DNA from 2 places in the Paenibacillus sp. MER 180 genome. Region 2 is predicted to be linked to the other one. Evidence: predicted binding sites of a transcription regulator. Region 2 holds the regulator's gene; the other holds the start of a gene.

The links. Region 2 encodes CtsR, which represses protease genes until heat stress. Its sites were predicted from a motif close to ATGGTCAATAAAGGTCAAACA; they were not measured.
Region 1: a site for CtsR is predicted at 1,378-1,398, ahead of clpP (ATP-dependent Clp endopeptidase proteolytic subunit ClpP). Genes of this name have one in related genera too.

Annotation. Positions count from the first base shown of each region.
Region 1 is NZ_JAMAVT010000026.1:43,312-47,655, forward strand. It holds gene M3661_RS27305 (cytochrome P450) at 1-634, shown strand, start outside; gene clpP (ATP-dependent Clp endopeptidase proteolytic subunit ClpP) at 741-1,322, opposite strand; tRNA gene M3661_RS27315 (tRNA-Arg) at 1,526-1,600, opposite strand; gene M3661_RS27320 (sugar-binding transcriptional regulator) at 2,275-3,324, shown strand; gene gap (type I glyceraldehyde-3-phosphate dehydrogenase) at 3,366-4,344, shown strand, end outside.
Region 2 is NZ_JAMAVT010000025.1:5,144-9,487, forward strand. It holds gene pulA (type I pullulanase) at 1-1,603, shown strand, start outside; gene M3661_RS26680 (CtsR family transcriptional regulator) at 2,164-2,625, shown strand; gene mcsA (protein-arginine kinase activator protein McsA) at 2,676-3,221, shown strand; gene mcsB (protein-arginine kinase McsB) at 3,303-4,344, shown strand, end outside.

The sequences.
Region 1 (4,344 bases), on a different contig from region 2:
GATGGCTGTATATTTCGAGGCGATCGCAGAAGAACGCCGCCGTAATCCACAGGATGATCTGATCACTAGGCTTGTGCATGCAACGTCAGACGGAGAACCGTTGTCCCCCTTTGAACTCATTGGGTTCTGTATTTTGCTGCTAGTAGCTGGTAATGAAACGACAACGAATTTGCTCTCTTCTGCTCTAGCGTGTTTCGACAGTGAGCGCATCGCATGGGACGATATTAGATCCGATCGTTCTTTACTGCCTGGCGCTATTGAAGAAGTGCTGCGGTTTACCTCGCCGGTACAGTTAATGTTTCGCCGTGTGAAGAAGGATGTGGAAGTAGATGGCATGATGTTAACTGAAGGGCAGTTCGTCATGTTGTGGATCGGGTCAGCGAATCATGACGAGTCTGTGTTCGAGCAGCCAGATCTCTTCCATATTCGCCGTCAGCCAAACCCGCATTTAGCGTTTGGTCATGGTATCCACTTCTGCCTGGGGGCCCAACTTGCACGGCTGGAAGCGAGGATAGCGTTGAATGCAATGCTCGATCGTTTCCCGAACTACCAATGTGATCATTCCAAGCCGTTGAAGCGCATCCAGAGCGAGTTTATGTTCGGTTTCGAGTCAGTGCCAATCATTCTTACCTAAGTAAACCTAGCTTTTCGTTATTCATGTCAGTTGAAATAAGCAATAAAAAACAGCCTCTCTACATGCAAAATAGATCGCATGAGAGAGGCTGTATCACGTTTACTGTTTACTCTTTGCCAAGAACCTTATCAACCAGACCGTATTCATACGCTTCTTGGGCAGACATGAAGTAGTCGCGATCCGTATCGCGCTCCACGCGCTCAAGTGGTTGACCTGTGCGATCCGCCAAAATTTTGTTCAACGTGTCGCGCATCTTCAAGATGCGCCGTGCGCGAATCTCGATATCGGACGCTTGCCCTTGTGCTCCGCCAAGCGGCTGATGAATCATAATTTCGCTGTTCGGCAGGGCGAAACGCTTGCCCTTGGCACCTGCATTAAGCAGGAACGCTCCCATGGAAGCTGCCAAACCCACGCAAATCGTAGATACGTCCGGCTTGATGTGCTGCATTGTATCGTATATGGCCATGCCGGCTGAGATTGAACCGCCTGGGCTATTGATGTACAAATGAATATCCTTCTCCGGGTCATCTGCAGCCAAGAACAACAGCTGGGCGATAATCGAATTCGCCACGAGATCGTTCACTTCTGTTCCGAGGAAGATGATGCGATCCTTCAACAATCGAGAGTAAATATCATAGGATCTTTCGCCACGATTCGTCTGTTCAACAACTACGGGTACATAACTCAAGATAACCCCTCCTAACTAATATCATTACACATTCAATATAAAGGACTTGAAACAAAAAGTCAAAGATGGTCAAACTATGTAGAGAAAAAAACATCTATCGTTTCGCTTCTGCAAAATTCAAGATGTTACTTCCGTGCTTATTCACCTAAATGTATGCGTAACGTAGCTTCTTATCCTGTACCAAATAAGGACAGGAGTGTAAATGGCGCGCCCGCAAGGAATCGAACCTTGATCTCAGGCTCCGGAGGCCTACGTCATATCCATTGGACCACGGGCGCATTCATACAAGAGCAAAATTTATTATATAAGAAAGCGTATAACAAAGTCAAGTGAGCGCCACTGAATATTTATTTTAAAATGGGAAGTTTGGAAGTGCCCACTGATTAGTGGGATACAGAGATGATTGTATTGGCACCGCAGAAAGGATCCTTCGACCATAATTAAGGTTTTAACTTTTAAGGAGGGAACGGTTGAATTCTTTCTATAATAAGTGGACGGTGCCGAATAAGGTGGATGTTGCCCGATCTAAGTGAGCAATGTCGATGGCTAAACTACATGGGGACGTGGAGAGCGAACAGGATGTGAAGGAAAGCTCAAAACTTTTGTAAACACAGGTACGAGCAGGGCATGATGTCCGTCATTAATGTCTATACTGAGGAATGTCTAAAATTTTTGCGAAATATGTATTAACTTGTCGCATTTTGGGTTAATTACATCATAGGCATTCGTATGCCCTTCTGGATATGTTGTCTGATAATGAATAACTTCGATATTGCTTGCTTATTATAGAAGTTGTTTATAGGCGGAAAATTCGCGGTTTTGGGCGCAAAATCAGGGGTTCAGGATACTTGCAAGTTGCTGCGTTATTCGGTAGAATAGTGGTGGGACAAAAAATGTAGAGATGGGACGTTTTTAGTCCAATGGTTGCTTATGGGAAGCAGGAGTGGAGAGAATGCGTGAGTGGTTAGAAATACAGAAGCGACTTCTACCTGAACTCATTGAACTGTTGAAGAAGCGTTACACCATCCTGCATCAAATCATGTTGTCCGACTCCATTGGGAGAAGAACGCTGGCAACGTCATTGCAGATGACCGAGCGTGTGCTCCGTGCAGAGACCGATTTATTGAAGGCGCAAGGCCTGATTGATTCGGATAACACGGGTATGCGAATCACTGATGAAGGCCGGCAACTTGTCCGGAAGCTGGAATCCGTGATGGGCGAATTGCTCGGGATGCGCCAGCTGGAGGAGAGTATCCGCCAAGCATTCGGTTTGAAGCAGGTCATTGTCGTACCCGGCAATTCGGATGTATCGCCTGCCGTGAAGCAAGAACTCGGGCAAGCGGCTTGTAGAGCGCTCAGCAGCGTAATGGACAAGGAAGATGTCGTGGCGGTGACAGGCGGCTCCACATTGGCTGCAATGGCAGATCAATTGACGAGTTCATCACCGTTGAAAGGCAATTGGTTCGTACCCGCACGTGGGGGACTTGGGGAGAGCTTGGAATACCAAGCGAACACAATCGCATCCACGATGGCGAAGCGCGTAGGCGCTCAGTATCGGCTCTTGCATGTGCCGGATTTGCTGAGTGAGGAAGCGTACCAGTCGCTTAAGCAGGAACCGAACATCCAAGACATTTTGCGAGTAATTCGCCAAGCACGCATTGTCGTGCATGGCATTGGAGAAGCTCTCGTTATGGCGAAGCGCCGCCGTGCGGATGAAGAGACGATCCAGCAGCTGCTCGAAGAAGGGGCGCTTGCAGAAGCTTTCGGGTATTATTTTGACCGAGACGGGCATGTCGTTCATACGATGCTAACACTGGGCCTTCGCCTAGAGGACATCTCTCGTATGGAGGTAGTCATTGCCATTGCTGGAGGTCAGAGCAAAGGCGAATCGATTACTGCAGTGCTTCGTGCAGGACACGAAGACATTCTCGTTATTGATGAAGCAGCAGCAGTTGAAGTATTGAAACATTGTGGTCTCGATGTGCCTTACAGGCCGTCTTGAGATATATAAAAAAATTGCGAAGGAAATGGGAGGAATCATCAATGGTTAAAGTTGGTATTAACGGCTTTGGTCGTATCGGACGTAACGTATTCCGCGCAGCATTGAACAATTCAGAAGTAGAAATCGTTGCAATCAACGATTTGACAGATGTAAACACTCTGGCTCACCTGTTGAAATATGACACAACTCATGGCAAATTCGAAGCTACAGTAGAAGCTAAAGAAGGCGCTTTGGTTGTTAACGGCCGCGAAGTGAAAGTATTCGCTGAGCGCAACCCTGAGAACTTGCCTTGGGGCGCTAACGGCGTTGAAATCGTTGTTGAGTCCACTGGTATCTTCACAGCGAAAGACAAAGCTGAAATGCACTTGAAAGGCGGCGCGAAGAAAGTTATTATCTCCGCACCTGCTACTAACGAAGATATCACAATCGTTATGGGCGTTAACGAAGATAAGTATGATGCTGCAAGCCATACAATCATCTCCAACGCTTCTTGCACAACAAACTGCTTGGCGCCATTCGCTAAAGTATTGAACGACAAGTTTGGTATCGAAAAAGGTATGATGAACACAATTCACTCCTACACTAACGACCAAAACGTTCTTGACTTGCCGCACAAAGACTTGCGTCGTGCTCGTGCAGCAGCTCAAAACATCATCCCTACTACAACTGGTGCTGCTAAAGCGGTATCCCTTGTATTGCCTGAATTGAAAGGCAAATTGAACGGTATGTCCATGCGCGTTCCTACTCCTAACGTGTCTGTTACAGACTTGGTAGTAGAACTTAAGAAAGACGTTACTGTTGAAGAAGTAAACGCAGCTTTGAAAGAAGCAGCTGAAGGCCCATTGAAAGGCATCTTGAACTACACTGAAGAGCCATTGGTATCCAGCGACTTCAACGGCGACCCAGCTTCCTCCACTATCGATGCTTTGACAACGATGGTAATCGGCGGAAACTTGGTTAAAGTTGTATCCTGGTACGACAACGAGTGGGGCTACTCCAACCGCGTTGTAGACTTGGCAG
Region 2 (4,344 bases):
GCTGCCTTCAGTAGCTGGCCCGGTTCAAGGGAAGAGTCAGGTTGCGTTCTATTATCGGGATGAAGCGTTGTTTGCGAGTGGAGCGCAGGATCGGATCACGCAGGCTGATATTGCGATCAACGGCAAGTCTTACTCGATGACGTACGATGCAGAAAACGAATGGTTCATCTACGTAATGAAGAACGCAGCGAAAGGCGATTATACGTACAAATTCTTCATTACCAAGGATGGAGTAACAAACGAACTGAATGATCCGCACAATACTGTAAACGGGCGCTCGATTGTCGTCGTGAGAGACCCAGGAACAGACCCAGGTACGAAGCCAGAAACGGGCACTGACACAGGAAGCGGCTCTGAAAACGAAAATGGCAGCAATGAACGAAACGGCGGGGCTGCTCAAGGGGGAACAGAAGAGTCATTTAAGGGAATGACCGTCACGAAAGATGGCGTTCGTTATGAGCCAACAACGTTGAATCTTCTGAAGAATGCTGACGGAACGACGACAGTTGAGCTGTTCATTCGAAATGAAGATATGGAAGAGATGTCTCGTTTGACGGGTTCGGCAACAGGAATGAGAACTTGGACAATTGCAGCGCCGTCGGAGTCAGAAGACGTTCGTATTCGAATCCCGATGAAGAAATTGAGTCAGGCAATGAAGGAACATACGCAATTGAACATTGTGGTACGCTCGGGAGCAGGCAGCTATCAACTTCCGATGAAACAGCTAGCAGATCTGAGCAATGGGAATGCATCACAATTGCTGACCGTGCACATGATGAAGCCTTCGGCTGAATTGCTGAAGGTGCTTACATCTGCAACATCCACACAGCCAGGTGCTCATTTGATGGCAGCTGTTCAGTTCCAGTTGCGTTTGGAGCAGGATGGGAAGCAGGAGCCAATTGCTGATCGTGCAGGCATTCTTACAACGGGCTCTATCCGACTGCCGAGCAGCCAAAGTGCTGGGAAGATGACAGCTGTAAAGTATAATGCAAAGACAAAGACATTCTCATTCGTTCCGTCCTGGATGGAGCGCACTGAGGGCGAATCGAATTCGATAATGAACATGAAGCACGATTATAACGGTATCTTCGCAGTACTCAAGTATGGACCGAGCTTCCATGATTTGAATGGCCATTGGGCGAAAGAAAATATGGAGCTGCTAGCTTCTAAGTTCATTATTCAAGGCAGAGGAAATGGACAGTTTGCCCCGAATGATATGGTAACTCGAGCAGAATTCACGTCCATGCTTGTGCGGGCGTTAGGCTATGGCGATGTCCAAGGACAGAAACTGTCCAAGGATGCCTTCATGGATGTGCCAGCATCAGCTTGGTATGCAGATGCACTTGTGACTGCGGTGCAACTGAAGCTTGTTGAGGGGGATGGTGACGGATCATTCCATCCGAATGCATCCATTACTCGAGAGGAATTGGCACAAATGCTTGTCAATGCTGCTCGTCTTGAAGGTCATCATCTGGAACTCTCAACTGGGTTCCTTAATGGCTACCAAGACCGCACGCTGCGTCCTAGCGGCAACGCTACACGAGCAGAAGCGGGAGTTGCATTGACCAGACTTCTCCTTGCTCTACAATATATTGCTGAATAGCACGACCATCACTCCCGTGTCATCCGTAAGGACGGCAGCGGGAGTTTTTATACTGGAACGAACGCAGGCATTCATTAGCTTGTTTCAATATGTTATTCACATGTGCATAATTGGACGAACATTGCGGTAAAATGTACACCATGCATATTTCTCAATGAACAAGCTGTGGAGAAGGGATAAATGAGTCTCCTTATGCACATTTAACCCATCATTTATCCACGAGTGTGGAGAAGTTCCCAGGTATCCACATATAGAGTTTCACGAATAGGGCTTACCATCAACCGTGTAATTGAATATATTGCGTAATTGAGATGGAATGAGCGTGTGCTTTTTAACCAAGAAGAAGGTTATCCACATCATCGTGTAGAATAGCTGATGAAATCGATCTAAAATAGTTGCAAAATCAAACGAGTGCGCTATAATAAAAATAAAGTCAAAGAAAGTCAAAGTCAGATTAATAGTCAAAAAAGTTCAAAATATTGCGCCAAACTAGAATAAGTGAGGCTTATATTTGGTTAAACCTAATATAGAGACTGCTGCAGGCGGAAAGGGGGGAGAAGATGCGCAACATTTCCGACCTAATCGAGCACTACTTGAAGCATATATTACTTGAGAGTTCGGAAGGTGCCGTTGAGATTCAGCGCAATGACTTGGCAGAACAATTCTCTTGTGTTCCATCGCAGATTAACTATGTGATCAGCACACGCTTTACGTTGGAGAAGGGTTATGTTGTTGAGAGCAAACGTGGAGGTGGAGGGTATATTCGCATTCAGCGAATTGACTTGCCAGCCCATCAAGCGATTCATAATCATTTGTGCGAATCCATTGGGGAGCAGATTGAGCAGAGCGCCGCTGAAGGTCTTATCTATCAACTAGAAGAAGCGGAATTCATCTCCCGCCGGGAAGCGAATCTGCTGCGGGCTGCTGTTTCTCGGGACAATATAACAGTAAAGCTTCCCTACCGCGACGAGATACGTGCCCGGCTGCTAAGGTCGATGCTGCTGGCACTGCTTAGCAAGTAGAGATGTAAGTATGTAAGATGGATGCTACCTATAAAGGAGGAGAGACGGTTATGGTGTGTCAACAATGTGGTCAGAAACCGGCTACCCTGCATTTTACGAAAATCATTAATGGACAGAAGACGGAGTTTCACATTTGTGAATCATGTGCCCGGGAAAAAGGCGAATGGATTCCAGGCACGGCGAACGGATTCTCCATCCATAATTTATTGTCGGGATTGCTTGATTTTGATCTGACAGGCAGCAAACAGGGAGCTAAGGAAGATGCGAAGCCACAGCCTATGCGCTGTGAGAAGTGCGGACTGACTTATGCACAGTTCGGTAAGCTCGGCCGCTTTGGCTGTGATGAATGCTACACCTTTTTCGGTGAGCGCTTAGATCCGCTATTGAAGCGGGTACATGGCAATACCGTTCACGTTGGCAAAATTCCGAAGCGTGGGGGAGGCCGAATTCAGCGCAGACGCGAGCTGGAAGAATTGAAGAAGCAGCTGCAGTTCAGTATTTTGCGTGAAGAGTTCGAAGAGGCCGCAACCTTGCGTGACCGTATTCGCGAGTTGGAGAAGCAGCCGCCAAGCGGTTCGGAGAGAAGCAGTTCATAGCAGTTCATAGCACCTAGGATACAAGCGCTATCGAGAGAGTAAGATGACAATAAGCAGTGCGAATTGGAAGGAGATGACGAGATGACAGAGCGACGATTTATTGAAGAAGCCCTAAGCGATTGGATGCGCGGCACGGGTCCAGATTCCGATATCGTCATCAGCAGCCGTATCCGTATAGCACGGAATATTAGCGGACTGCCGTTCCCACTCTTGGCTACGAATCAACAATCGGCCGAGGTGTTGGATCGTTTGTCAGCAGTCATGAAAGACCCGGAATTTGCGCAATTGAATCACTTTCATGAATTAGAGCTGGCAGAGCTTAGCGATACAGAGAAGCAAGTTCTAGTAGAGAAGCATTTGATATCCCCGAGTTTGGCAAATGAGTCCCGCAATGGCGCGGTCATTGTCAGTGAGGATGAGTCGATAAGCATCATGATTAACGAGGAAGATCATCTTCGTATTCAATGCCTATCTCCAGGGCTGCAAATTCGTGAGGCTTGGGAGCAGGCTAACCGCATCGATGATGTGTTTGAATCGCAAATCGACTACGCCTTCGATGAAAAGAGAGGTTTCTTAACGAGCTGCCCGACGAATGTGGGAACAGGAATACGGGCATCGGTGATGATGCATTTGCCAGCATTGGTAATGACACAGCAGATTAACCTCATGCTTCAGGCCGTTACCCAAGTTGGATTGGCGGTTAGAGGCATATACGGAGAAGGAAGCGAAGCGATCGGCAACCTGTTCCAAATATCAAATCAGATTACATTAGGCCAATCCGAATCTGAGATTATTGATAATTTGTACAGTGTTGTGAAGCAATTAATCGAGCATGAGAAGGCAGCTCGTGAACAGCTGCTGACAAGCAATAGCATGCGGCTTACGGATCGCATTTGCCGCTCATATGGAATTTTGAAGCATGCAGTTATTATGGATTCAAAAGAAGCCGCACAGCGGTTGTCCGACATTAGGCTTGGTTCTGACCTTGGCATCCTGCAGCATATTCAATCGTCACAACTGAATGAATTATTGGTCATGACACAGCCAGGCTTCTTACAATATAAATACAACACGACATTATCTCAAGAAGATCGGGATTCATATCGCGCGAAGATGATTCGCG